2 regions of the Micromonospora sp. NPDC048898 genome follow, and region 2 is predicted to be linked to the other one. Evidence: riboswitches for the same ligand, from Rfam matches in the RefSeq annotation. Region 2 holds a riboswitch; the other holds the start of a gene.
The links. A riboswitch is a leader RNA that binds a small molecule or an ion and turns the genes downstream of it on or off. The one in region 2 is predicted to bind thiamine pyrophosphate.

Region 1 (7,627 bases), on a different contig from region 2:
GGCGTCGCGCAGGTCGGCGAAGAGGTCGACCAACTCCCGCCAGGTCCGCCGGTCCTGGCCGAAGGTGGGTTCGTCGCAGATCAGCAGGCGGGGCGCGGTGGCCAGGGCGGTCGCCACACTCAGCCGCCGCGCCTCACCACCGGAGAGGGTGTACGGGTTGGCAGCCGCGAGGCGGCCCAGGCGCAGCCGTTCCAGCAGCCCGGACACGGTCTGCTTGACGGCCGCCTCGGGTTGACCGGTCCGGCGTGGGCCGAGTGCCAGCTCGTCGAAGACGGTGCTGGTGACGAACTGGTGCTCCGGATCCTGGAAGACCGACCCGATCCGCCGGGCCAGTGCGGGGGCCGGCCAGCGGTGTGGGGGAGTGCGGTGGTCGGTGCCGGCCAACTCGACGGATGCGGTGACCCGTCCGGCGCCCGGCCGGAGCAACCCGCCGAGCAGCAACGCCAGGGTGGACTTGCCGGCGCCGTTGGGTCCGCGTACGGCGAGTGCCTCGCCGGCGCGTACCGCCAGGTCGGTGGAGCCCAGCCGGGGCGGCAGGCCGAGCCGGTCGGCGGTGAGCAGCAGGTCCCCGGGCGCGGCGGTGGCCGGCCGGGGCGCGATGGGGTGACCGGGCACCCAGACCCCCTCGGCGGCAAGCGTGCCACCGTGGGCGGCGAAGACGGCCTCGGGTGTGCCGTCCGCGCGGACCCCGCCGCCAGGTTCCAGGACGACCACCCGGTCGACGAGTGGCAGCGCCTCGGCGATCCGGTGCTCGACCAGGATCAGCGTGGTGTCGGCGTCCAGCGCGCCGGCCACCGCCTGTCGGATCAGGTCGGCCCCGGCCGGATCGAGGTTGGCGGTCGGCTCGTCCAACAGCAGCAGCTCCGGACGCAGCGCCAGTGCGCCGGCCAGGGCGAGGCGTTGCTGTTCGCCGCCGGAGAGCGCGGCGGTGGGGCGGTCCCGGCGGTACGGGAAGCCGACGCGGCGCAGCGCCTCGTCCACCCGGGGCCAGATCTCGTCGGTCGGTACGCCGCGGTTCTCCAGCCCGAACGCGACGTCGTCGCCGCAGCGCGCCATCACCAGTTGGGTTTCCGGGTCCTGGAAGACGATGCCGACGCGTTCCCGTCCCTTGCGCGGGTCGAGACCGTCGATCTCGACGGTGCCCTCCTGCTCGCCGGAGTCGTCGGGGAGCAGCCCGGCCAGCGCGCTGAGCAGGGTGCTCTTACCGGCCCCGGAGGGCCCGAGCAGCAGAACCCGCTCCCCAGCCTCGACCCGCAGATCAACCCCGCGCAGAGCCCAGGCGCGCCGCCCGGCGTGCCGCCACCCGAACCCCCGCAGCAGTACCCCGCCCACCACACCCACCCCCTCCCGGCCCCGGGCCCACCCGCATTTCAACGGGACAAGGTCAGATCAGTGCTCGGTCTCGGCCTACCGGGAAGCGGTCCAGGACTCCGGTCTTGGCCAGGGACTCGGTCAGCAGCCACCCGCCGGCACCGGCGATCACGGTGGCGCTGACGATGGTGATCAGCGCGTACGGGAGGCGGTAGTCGGTGAACGCGTAGTCGGCGTTCCAGACGAAGAAGTCGAACAGTGCGGCGCTGAGACCGGTCAGTGCGCCGGCCAGCAGCGCGGTCGGCAGCCGGTACGACCGGTAGCGGAAGGCGGCGAACGCCAGCTCCGCGCCGATGCCCTGCACGATGCCCTGCGGGATCACCGTGCCGGCCCACTGGCTGCCCAGCAGCGCGGAGAGGACCGCGGCCACCGTCTCGCAGTAGAGCGCGGCGCCGGGCTTGCGGATGACCAGGCCGCCGATCACGGCCGGCATCAGCCAGACGCCGTAGAGCAGCGCCTGCGCCGGCGGGAAGAAGGTGAAGGCGCCCTCGGTGGCGCTCCAGACCAGGCCCCAGGCCCAGAAGATGACGCCGAAGGCGACCGCGAGCACCGAGGCGACCACGATGTCGATGGTCCGCCAGCGGCCGGTGTCGGTGGTGGATTTCATGTATTGCTCCCAGTTCTGACTGCGAACCAGGAGAAGACGCACGCCGCACGCCCGGTGGCACCGGACGGCGGCGCGGCTGGAGGTCGACCGAACTCCCTGCGCTGGCATTACCCAGATCAGGTTCGAGGGTCTGCGGGCGTGCCCGCACTCTCAGCGCTGTGCGCTCCCCTGTCGGATGTGAAGTTGTCTCGACGACGCTAACACCGACCAGGGGTGCCGGCCTAGCAGGGCTTCCACCCAGCGGCCGGCCGTACGTCGGCTGGGTAGGCTGACGATCATGCGGGTCGACGCGCGAGGTCTCACGTTCGAGGTAACCGCCGGCGGTCCGTCGGACGGCGTACCCGTCCTGCTGCTGCACGGCTTCCCCCAACACCGCGGCGAGTGGGACGACGTGGTGCCCGCGTTGCACGCGGCCGGGCTGCGCACGTACGCGCTGGACCAGCGCGGCTACTCGCCCGGCGCGCGGCCGACGGCGGTGGCCGACTACCGGATCCCCGAGCTGGTCGCCGACGTGGTGGCGGTGCTCGACGCCCTGGGGCTGGACACCGTCCACCTGGTCGGCCACGACTGGGGCGCGATCGTGGCCTGGGCCGTCGCCTCCGGGCACCCGGACCGGGTCCGTACGCTGACCGCGGTGTCCGTGCCCCATCCGGCCGCCATGGCGTACGCCCTGGCCAACGACGGTCAGCAGAAGGCCCGCTCGTCGTACATCGCGTTGTTCCGTAAGCCGGGGACCGCGGAGAGGGTGCTGCTGGCGTGGAACGCGACAGCGCTGTGCAAGATGCTCGGTGGGGTGGGCGACGCGCCCCGGGTGGACCGCTACGCCGCCCCGATGCGTGCGCCGGGGGCGCTCACCGCCGCGCTGAACTGGTACCGGGCGATGTCCCGCGCCGACCTGGCCGGCGTCGGCCCGGTCGCGGTGCCCACCACCTACGTCTGGAGTGACCGGGACGTCGCCATCGGCCGGAGTGCCGCCGAGGCGTGTGCGGCGAACGTCACCGGGGCGTACCGCTTCGTGCCGTTGACCGGTGTGAGTCACTGGATTCCGGACACGGCGCCGGGTCCGCTCGCCGAGGCGATCCTGGCCCGGGCCGCCGGAACGGCCTGAGCCGTGCGGGTCGGTCGGAAAGGGGCACCGTGACGCGGACGACTTCGACGCGTTGGGCGGACCTGGAGGCCACCGGGGCGGCGCACAGCGGACCGGTCGGCACCGGGACCGGCAGCTTGATGCGCCAGCGGGCGGCTGTCGACTTCGGGGTGCGCTGGCTGGACCGTAATCGGACGACGGAGGACGCATGACGGTGAGTGCCGAGGCCTACCTGGCCGTGGTGACCGAGACGATCGGTCGGGTGGCCGCCAGCCAGCGGGAGGCGGTGGGGCGAGCCGCCGACCTGATCGCCGACGCCGTACGCGCCGACGGGGTGGTGCACGCGTTCGGCACCGGACACTCCGAGGCCCTCGCCATGGAGATCGCCGGCCGGGCGGGTGGGCTGGTGCCGACCAACCGGATCGCGCTGCGTGACCTGGTGCTGCTCGGCGGTGAGCCGGCCGAGCGGCTTGGTCCGTTGCTGGAGCGGGACCCGGCGGTGGCCCACCGGCTCTACGAGCTGGCTCCGGTACGGCCCGCCGACGTTTTCGTTCTCGCCTCGAACTCCGGGGTCAACGGCGCGATGGTGGAGTTCGCCACCCTTGTCAAGGAACGTGGCCACGCCCTGGTGGCGATCACCTCGGCGCAGCACTCTGGCCGGATGACCTCCCGCCACCCGTCCGGGCGCAAGCTGGCCGACCTCGCGGACGTCGTGCTCGACAACGGTGCGCCGTACGGTGACGCGACGCTGCCGCTGCCCGGCGGCGGCGCGGTCGGCGCGGTCTCCTCGATCACCGCCGCGTTGCTGGCCCAGCAGGTCACGGTGGAGGTGGTGGCGCGGCTGCTGGCGGCGGGGGAGCGTCCGCCGGTCTACCTGTCGGCGAACATCCCCGACGGCGACGCGCACAACACGGAATTGGAGACCCGGTACGCCGGTCGAATCCGGCGCGGGTCCTGACGCGGTGCTGATGGCCGAGGTGCGTCCGGAAGGTGAACGACGGATGTCGTGAACCCGTTTCACGCTCGCCCAGGTGGGGCATTGGCGTTGCTGTCGGCGGCCGGGACCGTCGGCAGTAGCGTCGCACCGGAGGTAGCGCGTGTCCAAGGAGACCGAGAAGCAGCGTTGGCAGCGCAATTTCGCCGACCTGTTGCAGGAGTTGCGGGTCGCACAGACGGGCGTGCAGATCCTCTTCGCCTTCCTGCTCACCCTGCCGTTCAGTAACGGGTTCACCAGGACCACGGAGTTCCAGCGGGACGTCTACATCGTCGCGCTGCTCGCCGCGGCCGCCGCGACCGCGATGATCATCTCGCCGGTGGCGTTCCACCGGGCGCTGTTCCGGCAGGGGCGCAAGCCGGAGTTGGTGCGCTTCGCGCACCGGATGGCCACCGGTGGTCTCGCCTTCATGCTGATCGCGATGGTCAGCGCGGTGCTGCTGATCACCGACTTCGTGCTGGACCGGCCGATCGCCTTCGTGCTCAGTGCGCTGACCGGGCTCTGGTTCATCACGTTCTGGGCCGCCCTGCCGTTCGCTCGCCGCAACTGGGGTGAGGACGACATGGACGACGAGGACGACGACCCGGACGAGATCGCCGGCCGCTGATCTGACAGATCTCCACCGATCGCTACCCCCGGGTAACAACCGGGGGTAGCGTGACGACAGTCGCGCATGTCGACGCAGCCGCACCGAGGTTCGAGGGGGCAGCCGTGACCACGACGCAGGACGGCAGACCAACACCGGACGGCCCCGACTCCGACGCCGCACCCCGCACCGCCGGTGCCGTGGCCCCGTTGCCCGAGGAGGCCGGGCAGGTCTCGGAGAAGGAGGCCCGGCAGGTCGCCGAGGCCGCCCGCGAGTCCACCTGGGACCGGCCCAGCTTCGGCAAGGAGCTGTTCCTCGGCCGCTTCCGACTCGACCTGATCGACCCGTGGCCCCGATCCGATCCGGACGACGTGGCTCGCGCCGAGGAGTTCCTCGGTCGGTTCCGCGCCTTCCTGACCTCCGAGGTGGACGGGGCCGCCATCGAGCGCGACGCGTCCATTCCGGACTCGGTGTTCCACGGCCTGGCCGACCTCGGCGCGTTCGGCATGAAGGTCGACCGGAAGTACGGCGGGCTGGGGCTGAGCAACCTGCACTACTGCCGGGCGCTGATGCTGGCCGGCTCGGTCAGCCCGGCCATCGGCGCGCTGCTCTCCGCGCACCAGTCGATCGGGGTGCCGCAGCCGCTGAAGATGTTCGGCACCGACGAGCAGAAGCAACGCTTCCTGCCCCGGCTCGCCGCCGGCGAGGTGTCCGCGTTCCTGCTCACCGAACCGGACGTCGGCTCCGACCCGGCCCGGCTGGCCACCACCGCCGAGCCGACCGAGGACGGCACCGGCTACCGGCTCAACGGGGTGAAGCTCTGGGCCACCAACGGCATCGTGGCCACCCTGCTGGTGGTGATGGCCCGGGTGCCGGCCACCGAGGGTCGGCGGGGCGGGATCACCGCCTTCGTGGTGGACGGCGACAGCGCCGGCATCACCGTCGAACGGCGCAACGAGTTCGTCGGCCTGCGTGGCCTGGAAAACAGCCTCACCCGGTTCCACGACGTGTTCGTGCCCGCCGAGAACGTCATCGGCGGCGAGGGCAAGGGGCTGAAGATCGCCCTGACCACCCTGAACACCGGCCGCCTGTCGTTGCCGGCGATGTGCGTGGGCGCCGGCAAGTGGGCGTTGAACGTGGCCCGGGGCTGGGCCGCCGACCGGGTCCAGTGGGGCCGGCCGGTAGGCGAGCACGAGGCCGTCGCGCAGAAGCTCTCCTTCATCGCCGCCACCACGTACGGCATGGAGACCATGCTCGACCTCTGCTGCCTGCTCGCCGACGACGACCACAACGACATCCGGATCGAGGCCGCGCTGGTCAAGCTGTACGCCAGCGAGATGGCCTGGAAGGTCGGCGACGAGCTGGTCCAGATCCGGGGCGGGCGCGGCTACGAGACGGCCGACTCGCTGGCCGCCCGTGGCGAACGCCCGGCCAACGTCGAGCAGGTGCTCCGCGACCTGCGCATCAACCGGATCTTCGAGGGCTCCACCGAGATCATGCACCTGCTGATCGCGCGGGAGGCGGTCGACGCCCACCTGTCGGTGGCCGGCGACATCATCGACCCGGACGCGGGGCTGGGCCGCAAGGCACGCGCCGGCGCCCGAGCCGGTGCCTTCTACGCGAAGTGGCTGCCCACCCTGGCCGTCGGCCGGGGGCAGAGCCCATCGGCGTACGCCGAGTTCGGGCCGCTCGCCGCGCACCTGCGCCAGGTGGAGCGGTCGTCGCGCAAGCTGGCCCGGTCGACGTTCTACGCGATGTCCCGCTGGCAGGGAAAGATGGAGCGTAAGCAGGCGTTCCTCGGCCGCGTGGTGGACATCGGCGCCGAGTTGTTCGCGATGTCCGCGGTCTGCGTCCGGGCCAACGCCGAGCGGGGCAACCGCCCGGAAAATGTCGAGCTGGCCGACCTGTTCTGCCGGCAGGCGCGGGTGCGGGTGGACGCCCTGTTCAACGCCCTGTGGGACAACACCGACTCGGTCGACACCGCCGCCGCGAAGCGCGTCCTCGCCGGCCGTTACGCGGGCCTGGAGGAGGGCGTGATCACCCCGTCCGACGAACTGCCCTGGGTGGCCCGCTGGTCGGCCGGCCCGTCCACCGCCAAGGACGTCCGCCGCCGCATCCCGCCGAAGCCGTGACCGCACCGCCCGGCGCCACTTCGAGCAGGGCCGGCTCGGCGGCGGCCGGCGCAGGTCAGTGGGCGACGGCGCGGGTCAGTGAGCGACGGCGCGGTCAGCGGGCCACGGCGCGGGTCAGTGGGCGACGGCGCGGGTCAGCGGGCCACGGCGCGGGTCAGCGGGCCACGGCGCGGGTCAACCGGCGATCGCCCAGGCCAGCACCGCCGCCAGGATCAGGCCGTTGAGCGCCGCAAGGCCCAGGTAGGCCGCTGGCGGGATCTTCTTGCCCCGGCGGACGAAGGACACAAGGACGGCGGCGTAGCCGAGCAGCAGGACGGCGATGACGACCAGGAAGTAGAACACTCGAAGACCTTAACGGTCCCCGCCCTGCGGGCCGGGGCGGCGCGGTGGTCGGCACCGCAGTTGTGTTGATCAGGTGATGAAAAGTAGGTCAGAAGCAGCACGAGGACCTACTTTTCATCACCTGATCACGGCACGAGCGGTGCTCGCCGGCACGTGCGGTGATCACGGCACGAGCGGTGCTCGCCGGCACGTGCGGTGATCACGGCACGTGCGGTGATCACGGCACGTGCGGTGATCACGGCACGTGCGGTGATCGTCAGCGGCCACGGCTGCGCAGGCCGAGTTGGCGCAGCTCCAGCGCTGCCAGCGCGTCTACCGTCGCGTCGTCGCCGCGGCGCCACGCCTCGGCGACGTCCGGACCGATCCGGGTCAGCCGGCCCAGTGGCTGGGTGGCCAGCGCGCGCAGGGCGAGCAGGTCCCGACCGGCCGGCCCGGCGGCCAGCTGCGCGGCCGAGCCGGCCCGACGCATCCAGCGGACCCGCAGCGGCAGCCAACCGAGCAGCACGAT
Region 2 (7,627 bases):
GCCACCGGCGGTGTCGGCCGCGGCCTCCCGCTGCACGCCGGCGTCTCCGCCGCCGGTGCTCACCGGCGTCCGGCCGGTGGCCGTGAAGTACTCGGCCTGCTTCTGCTTGGGCTGCAGGATCTCGATCTGCCGACCGGTGAGCGCACCCGCGCCGCCGGCACCACCCTCGTCGGTGTAGGTGGCCTCGAAGACCGCGAACACGTTCGCCTCGGCGCCGTGCCCGGAGGCGAGCGACGTCTGGACGGTGCCGGTGCAGCCGGTGTGCTGCTCCAGCGGGTGGGCGTGCTCGTCGTGACCGAGCAGCACCTGGAGGTTCACCTTGGCGCAGTCGATCTGCCCGTCCTCGGGGTCGGTCACCTTGATCGTGTACTTGACCTGGTCACCCCAGTTGAAGAAACCACCGTCCGGCGGGAACTCGATGGTGACCGTCGGTGCGGTGTTGCCCACGGTGATCGGCACGTTGCCCACCGCGGTACGGCCCTTCGCGTTGGTCACGGTGAGCTGGGCGGTGTAGTTGCCCGGCGTCACGTAGGTGTGCGTCGGGTTCGCCTCGGTGGAGGTCTGCCCGTCGCCGAAGGACCAGGCGTAGGTGAGCGCGCCACCGTCCGGGTCCCGGGAGCCGTCGCTGGAGAACGTGACGGTCAACGGCGCCGGACCCCAGCTGGGGTTGGCGGACGCTGCCGCGATCGGCGCGCGGTCACCGGCGGTGTAGTCGATCCGGTAGATGCCGGAGTTGTCGTTGTTGCCGCCGAATCCGCTGCCCCACTCGATCAGGTACAACGCGCCGTCCGGACCGAACTCGAAGTCCATCGGCCGGATCATGCTCATGCCGGTGAGCAACTGGTTGATGTCCACAAGCGACTTGCCGTCGGCGGTCACCTGCATCGTGTACATCTTGTTCTGGTTCCACTCGCCGAGCAGCGCCTTGCCGTCGTAGTAGGCCGGCCACTTGCGGGTGGAGTTGAGGTTGGGGTCGTACCGGTAGGCCGGGCCGCCCATCGGCGCGCCGCCGCCACCGATCTCCGGGTACCGCGCGTCACCGGCGTAGCCGTAGTCGACGGTGGCCGGGACGACCGGGGGGAGGTTGGTCAGGCCGGTGTTGTTCGGCGAGTCGTTCACCGGTGCGGCGCAGTCGAACTTCGCCCCGCTCGGGCCGGACGGGAACGTGTAGTCGTTGTACGCCTCGTTCGTGCCCGTGCAGTACGGCCAGCCGTAGTTGCCGGGGGTGACGATGTTCCACTCGACCAGACCGCGGGGGCCCCGGGTCGGGTTGTTCGCGTTGGCGTCCGGCCCGTAGTCCCCGACGTACAGCGTGTCGGTCTTCGGGTCCGTGCCGATCCGGAACGGGTTGCGGAAGCCCATCGCGTAGATCTCGGGACGGGTCTTCGCGGTGCCCGGCGCGAAGAGGTTGCCCGTCGGAACGGTGTACGTCCCGTCGTCCTCCGGGTGGATCCGGATCACCTTGCCGCGCAGGTCGTTGGTGTTCGCCGACGTGCGCTGCGCGTCGTAGTCCTGGCGGCCCGGGCGCTCGTCGAGCGGCGAGTACGCGTTGGACTCGAACGGGTTGGTGTTGTCACCGGTGGCCAGGTAGAGGTTGCCGGCGCTGTCGAACGTCATGCTGCCGCCCGCGTGGCAGCAGGTGTTGCGCTGCGTGTCGACCCGCAGCACCTGCTTCTCGCTCGCCGGGTCGATGGTGTCGCCGGTCACGGTGAACCGGGACAGCAGGTTGCGCGTGACGTTGTCGTTCGGGGCGTAGTAGAGATACACCCACTTGTTGGTGGCGAAGTCCGGGTCGAGCCGGATGCCGATCAGACCGTCCTCGTTGCCGGTGAAGACATCCAGGTCGACGGCGGTGACGGTGCTGCCGGTGTCCGGCTTGATGATCTGCACCCGGCCGTCGCGCTCGATGTAGAAGACCCGCCCGTCGGGGGCGATGTCCAGCTCCATCGGGTTGCTGGTGTTGCTGTCCAGGGCGATCTTCTCGAAGTTCGAGGTCTTCGTGGCACCGCAGTCGGCGTCCGCGACACCGGCCGCGGTCCGGATGCCGCCGAGCAGGTGGGACAGGAACTCGGGCTCGGCGAACGACTCCCGCGTGTGCCCGCCACCGGTGTACCAGGAACGACCGCCGTCGAAGTCCTGACACCAGGAGGTCGGGTGGTCGGCGCCCATCGCGCCCGCCCCCGGGGTGTAACTCTTCTCGTCCAGGCTGGCCAGCACGTGCACGTCCGGCCGCGGGTTGGTCTGGAAGTTGTACCACTCGTCGAACCGGGACCAGCGGTCCGGCAACTCGGCAGTGGACGGGTGGGCGTGGTCCTCCACCTTGACCGTGGCCTGCTGGTTCTGCGGGTGGTTGGCGAAGTACGCGCCGACCAGGTCGCCGTACCAGGCCCAGCTGTACTCGGTGTCCGACGCGGCGTGGATGCCGACGTAACCGCCCCCGGCCTTCACGTAGCGCTCGAACGCCGCCTGCTGCTCGGCGTTGAGGACGTCACCGGTGGTGGAGAGCCAGATCACGGCCTTGTACTTCGCCAGGTTGGCGTCGCTGAACGCGGCGCCGTCCTCGGAGGCGTCCACGGTGAACCCGTTGGCGGCGCCGAGCTGTTGGAGGGCGGCGACACCGGTGGGGATGGAGTCGTGCCGGAAACCGGCAGTCTTGGAGAAGACCAGGACCGAGAAGGGATCGTCGGCGGCCTTCTGGGGCGCCTTCGGCGCCACCTGGGTGACCGGGGTTCCGGCCGCTGCCTCCCGTGGGGGGACCTGTGCGGCGGCCGGTGCTGCCTGCGCGGGCGTGCCGAACAGGGTGGTCGAAGCGAGGGCCAGGGAGATGAGGGTTGCGGTGATGGGTACGCGGGCACGACGAGAACGGGACACGCCGCCTCCTGTGTCGTAGTGACGGAGATCGCGGGAGTCGGCTCGCCGAAGGCCGTCCCTGATGGAGTCGGTGGTCACACCCTGCGAGGGCGCCCCCACCGACATTTTGTCGAATCGCTGAACAAATTAATTCGACTGGTTCAATGTCCGGCAAGATGCCGGCGGGTAACGGTTCTGCAACGGCAGGCGACATTCCGAACAGGACCGTATGAACCGCCCCACAGATCTAGCTCGATTCGGTGCGTTCCGGCCCACCGGCCGCCGCCGAGCCCGCCTTGGCAGACCGGCGGATCTGTCGTACGGTGACACGCAAGTAACCCACGGGAGCCCGGTGTACCGGGCTGAGAGGGGGGCTGACAGCCCCCGACCGTCGAACCTGATCCGGGTAATGCCGGCGCAGGGAGGAGAGTTGCCGTGCCGTCCCTGGGGCGACTGCATCTGATCACCGACACCCGACCCGGTCGGGACCCGCTCACCGTGGTCCGGGCCGCCCTCACGGTGGCCCGCGCCGACCTGGTCGTACAGGTCCGGGTGGAGGACTCCGCCACCGACCGCGAGGCGTACGACCTGGCCCGGCGGGTGCTGGCGCTCTGCCTGCCGTACGAGGCGACCTGCCTGGTCAACGACCGACTGCACGTGGCGTTGGCGGTGGGTGCCGCCGGCGGCCACGTCGGAGCCGACGACCTGCCGGTCACCGCCGCCCGTCGGGTGCTCGGCCCCACCGGCGTGCTGGGAGCCACCGCCCGCGCGCCGGAAACGGCGACCGCGGCAGTCGCGGCGGGAGCCAGCTACCTGGGCGTCGGGCCGTGCCACCCCACCAGCACCAAGTCCGGCCTGCCGGACCCCATCGGGCCCACCGGGGTACGCGCCGTCGCCGACGCCGTCGACGTGCCGGTCATCGCGATCGGTGGCGTGACCGCCGCCCACGTCCGGGAGCTGCGGGCCGCCGGGGCGTACGGGGTGGCGGTGGTCGGCGCGCTCTCCGCCGCCGCCGATCCGGCGCAGGCGACCGCCACGCTGATCGAGGCCCTGACGTGCTGACCGGCCGGTCGGACTCGGCGTCGTCCGACGACCGGGTCCGGCCGGACGTGGCGGTGATCGGGGCCGGGCCGATCGGGTTGGCGATCGCCTGGCGCTGCGCCGCGCGAGGGCTGCGGGTGGTGGTGCACGATCCGGCACCCGGCTCGGGGGCGTCGGCGGTGGCCGCCGGCATGCTCGCCCCGGTCGCCGAGGCGTACTTCGGTGAGCGGCAGCTGACCGAACTGCTGCTGGCGTCCGCCGCCCGCTGGCCCACGTTCGCCGCCGAGCTTGCCGACGCGACGGGCGTCGACATCGGCTACCGGACCGAGGGCACCCTGCTGGTCGGGTTGACCCGCGACGACCTGGCCGAGGCGCGCCGGCTGTGGGCGTACCAACAGGGGTTGGGTCTGCCGGTGACCCCGCTGCTCCCCAGCGAGCTGCGCGACCTCGAACCTGCCCTCGCCCCCCGGGTGCGCGGCGGCGCGCTCGCGCCGACCGACCACCAGGTCGACCCCCGGCTGCTGGTGCCGGCGCTGCGCACGGCCGCGCAGCGAGCCGGCGCGGTGCTGGTGTCGCAGGCGGTCACGCGGCTGTCCGATGTGGATGCCTCGGTCACCGTGGTCGCCGCCGGCTGCGGGGCCGCCGCACTCACCGGCCTGCCCGTGCGACCGGTGAAGGGCCAGATCCTCCGGCTGCGCGCGCCCGACGGCGTCGCGCCGGGCTTCCGGCACGTGATCCGGGGGTACGCCGACGGCGAACCGGTCTACCTGGTGCCCCGCCCCAACGGCGAGGTCGTGCTCGGCGCGACTGTCGAGGAACGATCGGACACCACTGTCACCGCCGGTGCCGTGCAGCGCCTGCTCCGCGCCGGAGTCGACCTGGTGCCCGAGCTGGCCGAGTACGACCTGGTCGAGGCGGTCGCCGGGCTGCGGCCGGGCACCCCGGACAACGCACCGATCCTCGGGCCGCTGCCGGGCCGACCGGACGTCCTGGTCGCCACCGGTCACCACCGGCACGGCATCGTGCTCACCCCGGTCACCGCCGACCTGATCACCGAACTGGTACGCGCCGGCGAGCCCGATCCGCTGCTCGCGCCCTTCCGACCGGACCGGTTCGTCGGCGCGGCGGCGGACGGCAAGCCCTTGCGGTTCGTTGGCGAGCCGTTTCGGTTCGTCGGCGCGGCGGCGGACGGCAAGCCCTTGCGGTTCGTCGGCGAGCCGTTTCGGTTCGTCGGCGCGGCGGCGGACGGCGAGCCCGAAACGACGATGAAGGGGGACCTGTGGAGTTGACGGTGAACGGGGCTGGGCGAAGCGTCCCGGGTGAGGTGTCGGTGGCCGACCTGGTCCGTGACGTCGCGCCACAACCGCGTGGGGTGGCGGTCGCGGTCAACGGCGAGGTGGTGCCCCGGGCGGGTTGGGCGACCACGGCGTTGCGCGACGGTGACCGGGTCGAGGTGCTCACCGCGGCGCAGGGCGGGTGAGCGGGGTGTCGTTCGAGTTGGGTGGGGAGACGTTCACCTCGCGGCTGATCCTCGGCACCGGTGGTGCCGCCAATCTGCACGTGCTGGAGCAGGCGATCCGGGCGTCCGGCACCGAGCTGGTCACGCTGGCGCTGCGTCGGGTGGACACCGCCCCGGGCACGGCCGGCGGGCTGCTGGACCTGCTGGACCGGTGCGGGGTACGCCTGCTGCCGAACACCGCCGGCTGCCACACCGCGACCGAGGCGGTGAAGGTGGCCCGGCTGGCCCGGGACGCGTTCGACACCGACTGGGTCAAGCTGGAGGTGATCGGCGACGAGCGGACGCTGCTGCCCGACGGGGTGGAGTTGCTCCGCGCCGCCGAGGAGTTGGTCGCCGACGGTTTCACCGTCCTGCCGTACACGAGTGACGACCCGGTGCTCGCCCGCCGGCTCGCCGACGTGGGCTGTGCCGCGGTGATGCCGGCCGGCTCGCCGATCGGCTCGGGGCTGGGCATCGGCAATCCACACCACATCCGGCTCATCCGCCAGGGTGTCGACGTGCCGGTGATCCTCGACGCCGGCATCGGCACCGCCTCCGACGCGGCCCTGGCGATGGAGTTGGGCTGCGACGGGGTGCTCCTGGCCAGCGCGGTGACCCGGGCCGCGGACCCGGTGGCGATGGCCACCGCGATGCGGTACGCGGTCGAGGCCGGGCATCTCGCGGCCGGCGCGGGCCGGATCGCCCGCCGCTTCCACGCGCTGGCGTCCACCCCCGACGAGGGAAGACCCAACCTGTGACCGCCCCACCGCCACCGCCACCGCCACCACCGCCGCCGCCACCGTCACCGCCGCCGGTAGATCTTGGAAGCAAACTGCCCCTGGAGGGGCACATTCCTTCCAAGATCTCGTTGGGGGCCGTGCCGTCGGGGGTTGTCGTCCTCACCGATCGGTTGGTCGCTCCTGGTGGGCTGGACCTGGTTGTCGCGGGAGCGGTGGCCGGGGGAGTGCGCTGGGTGGTGCTGCGGGAGAAGGACCTGCCCCGCGCCGAGCGCGCCGCCCTCGCCACCGACCTGCGCGCGATCCTCGCCGACGTCGGTGGAACCCTCGTCGTGGCCGGGCCCGACCCGCTCGGCGGCGACGCCGTGCACCTGCCCGCCGCCGGTCCGTACCCGCCGCCGACCCACCGCCTGGTCGGCCGCTCCTGCCACGACGAGACCGAGCTGAACCGCCTGACCACCGAGCACTACGCCACCATCTCCCCGGTCTACCCCACCAGAACCAAGCCCGGGTACGGCCCACCCCTGGCCACCGAAGGGCTGCGCAAGCTGATCAGGATCAGCCACGTACCGGTACTGGCCCTGGGCGGTATCGAAACCCCGGAACAGGTAACCGCCTGCGTGGAGGCGGGAGCCGCAGGGGTGGCAGTGCTGGGCACGATCATGCGCGCAAAAGACCCCACCGAAACAGCGGCGAGCCTGACCAGCGCCTATGCCGAGGCGGTCACCCCCAAGCTCGCAAAACCCGGCGCGGGGTCAGCCAGGTCTCCACGCACGGGGCTGCGGCCGACAGTGCCCACGCAGGGATCAAGCCTGACCGCCCGGAGTGGGCACTGTCGGCCGCAGCCCCAAACCGCAACCACAAACGCCCCGCCCCCAACCGCAACCAAGGAGGAGAAGTGACCCCGAGCACCATCCTCACCATTGCCGGCTCCGACTCCGGCGGCGGCGCGGGCATCCAGGCCGACCTCAAGGTCTTCGCGGCGCTCGGCGCGTACGGCACGAGCGTCCTCACCGCGGTCACCGCCCAGAACACCCGGGGCGTCGACGCCGTGCTGCCGATGCCGCCGCGCACGGTGACCGAGCAGCTGGACAGCGTACTCATGGATTTCACCGTGCGCGCGGTCAAGACGGGGATGCTCGGCACCCCGGCGGTCGCGGACGTGGTCGCCGAGGCCGCCCGGGACGGCCGGCTGCCGCAGCTCGTCGTCGATCCGGTGCTTGTCGCCACAAGTGGACACCGGCTCGGCGTGGTCAGTGCGGTGGAGCGGCTGCTGCCGTACGCCAGGGTGGCGACGCCGAACTGCGCGGAGGCCGCGGCGATCACCGGACGCCCGGTGGACGACGTGGCCGGGATGGTCGTGGCCGCCGAGGCCCTGGCATCCGGCGGCCCGGAGTACGTCGTGGTCACCGGCGGTGACCTGGGCGGCGGCGAGGCGGTCGACGTGCTGCACGGCGCCGACGGGACCACCCTGCTGCGCGCCCCCCGGGTGGACACCCGG

Region 1: linked by a shared signal. The riboswitch ahead of ACGFIQ_RS28375 (ECF transporter S component) and the one ahead of thiE (thiamine phosphate synthase) in region 2 are both predicted to bind thiamine pyrophosphate.

Annotation. Positions count from the first base shown of each region.
Region 1 covers NZ_JBICUF010000014.1:126,230-133,856, reverse strand. Annotated here, with positions in the region: partial or broken gene ACGFIQ_RS28380 (ATP-binding cassette domain-containing protein) at 1-1,332, opposite strand, end outside; gene ACGFIQ_RS28375 (ECF transporter S component) at 1,385-1,978, opposite strand; TPP riboswitch at 2,054-2,158, opposite strand; gene ACGFIQ_RS28370 (alpha/beta fold hydrolase) at 2,256-3,086, shown strand; gene ACGFIQ_RS28365 (hypothetical protein) at 3,116-3,277, shown strand; gene ACGFIQ_RS28360 (sugar isomerase domain-containing protein) at 3,274-4,023, shown strand; gene ACGFIQ_RS28355 (DUF6328 family protein) at 4,163-4,666, shown strand; gene ACGFIQ_RS28350 (acyl-CoA dehydrogenase family protein) at 4,771-6,777, shown strand; gene ACGFIQ_RS28345 (hypothetical protein) at 6,952-7,119, opposite strand; gene ACGFIQ_RS28340 (hypothetical protein) at 7,376-7,627, opposite strand, start outside.
Region 2 covers NZ_JBICUF010000003.1:555,173-562,799, reverse strand. Annotated here, with positions in the region: gene ACGFIQ_RS12870 (ThuA domain-containing protein) at 1-2,871, opposite strand, end outside; TPP riboswitch at 3,182-3,291, shown strand; gene thiE (thiamine phosphate synthase) at 3,286-3,912, shown strand; gene thiO (glycine oxidase ThiO) at 3,909-5,180, shown strand; gene thiS (sulfur carrier protein ThiS) at 5,171-5,371, shown strand; gene ACGFIQ_RS12850 (thiazole synthase) at 5,368-6,147, shown strand; partial or broken gene ACGFIQ_RS12845 (thiamine phosphate synthase) at 6,267-6,942, shown strand; gene thiD (bifunctional hydroxymethylpyrimidine kinase/phosphomethylpyrimidine kinase) at 7,025-7,627, shown strand, end outside.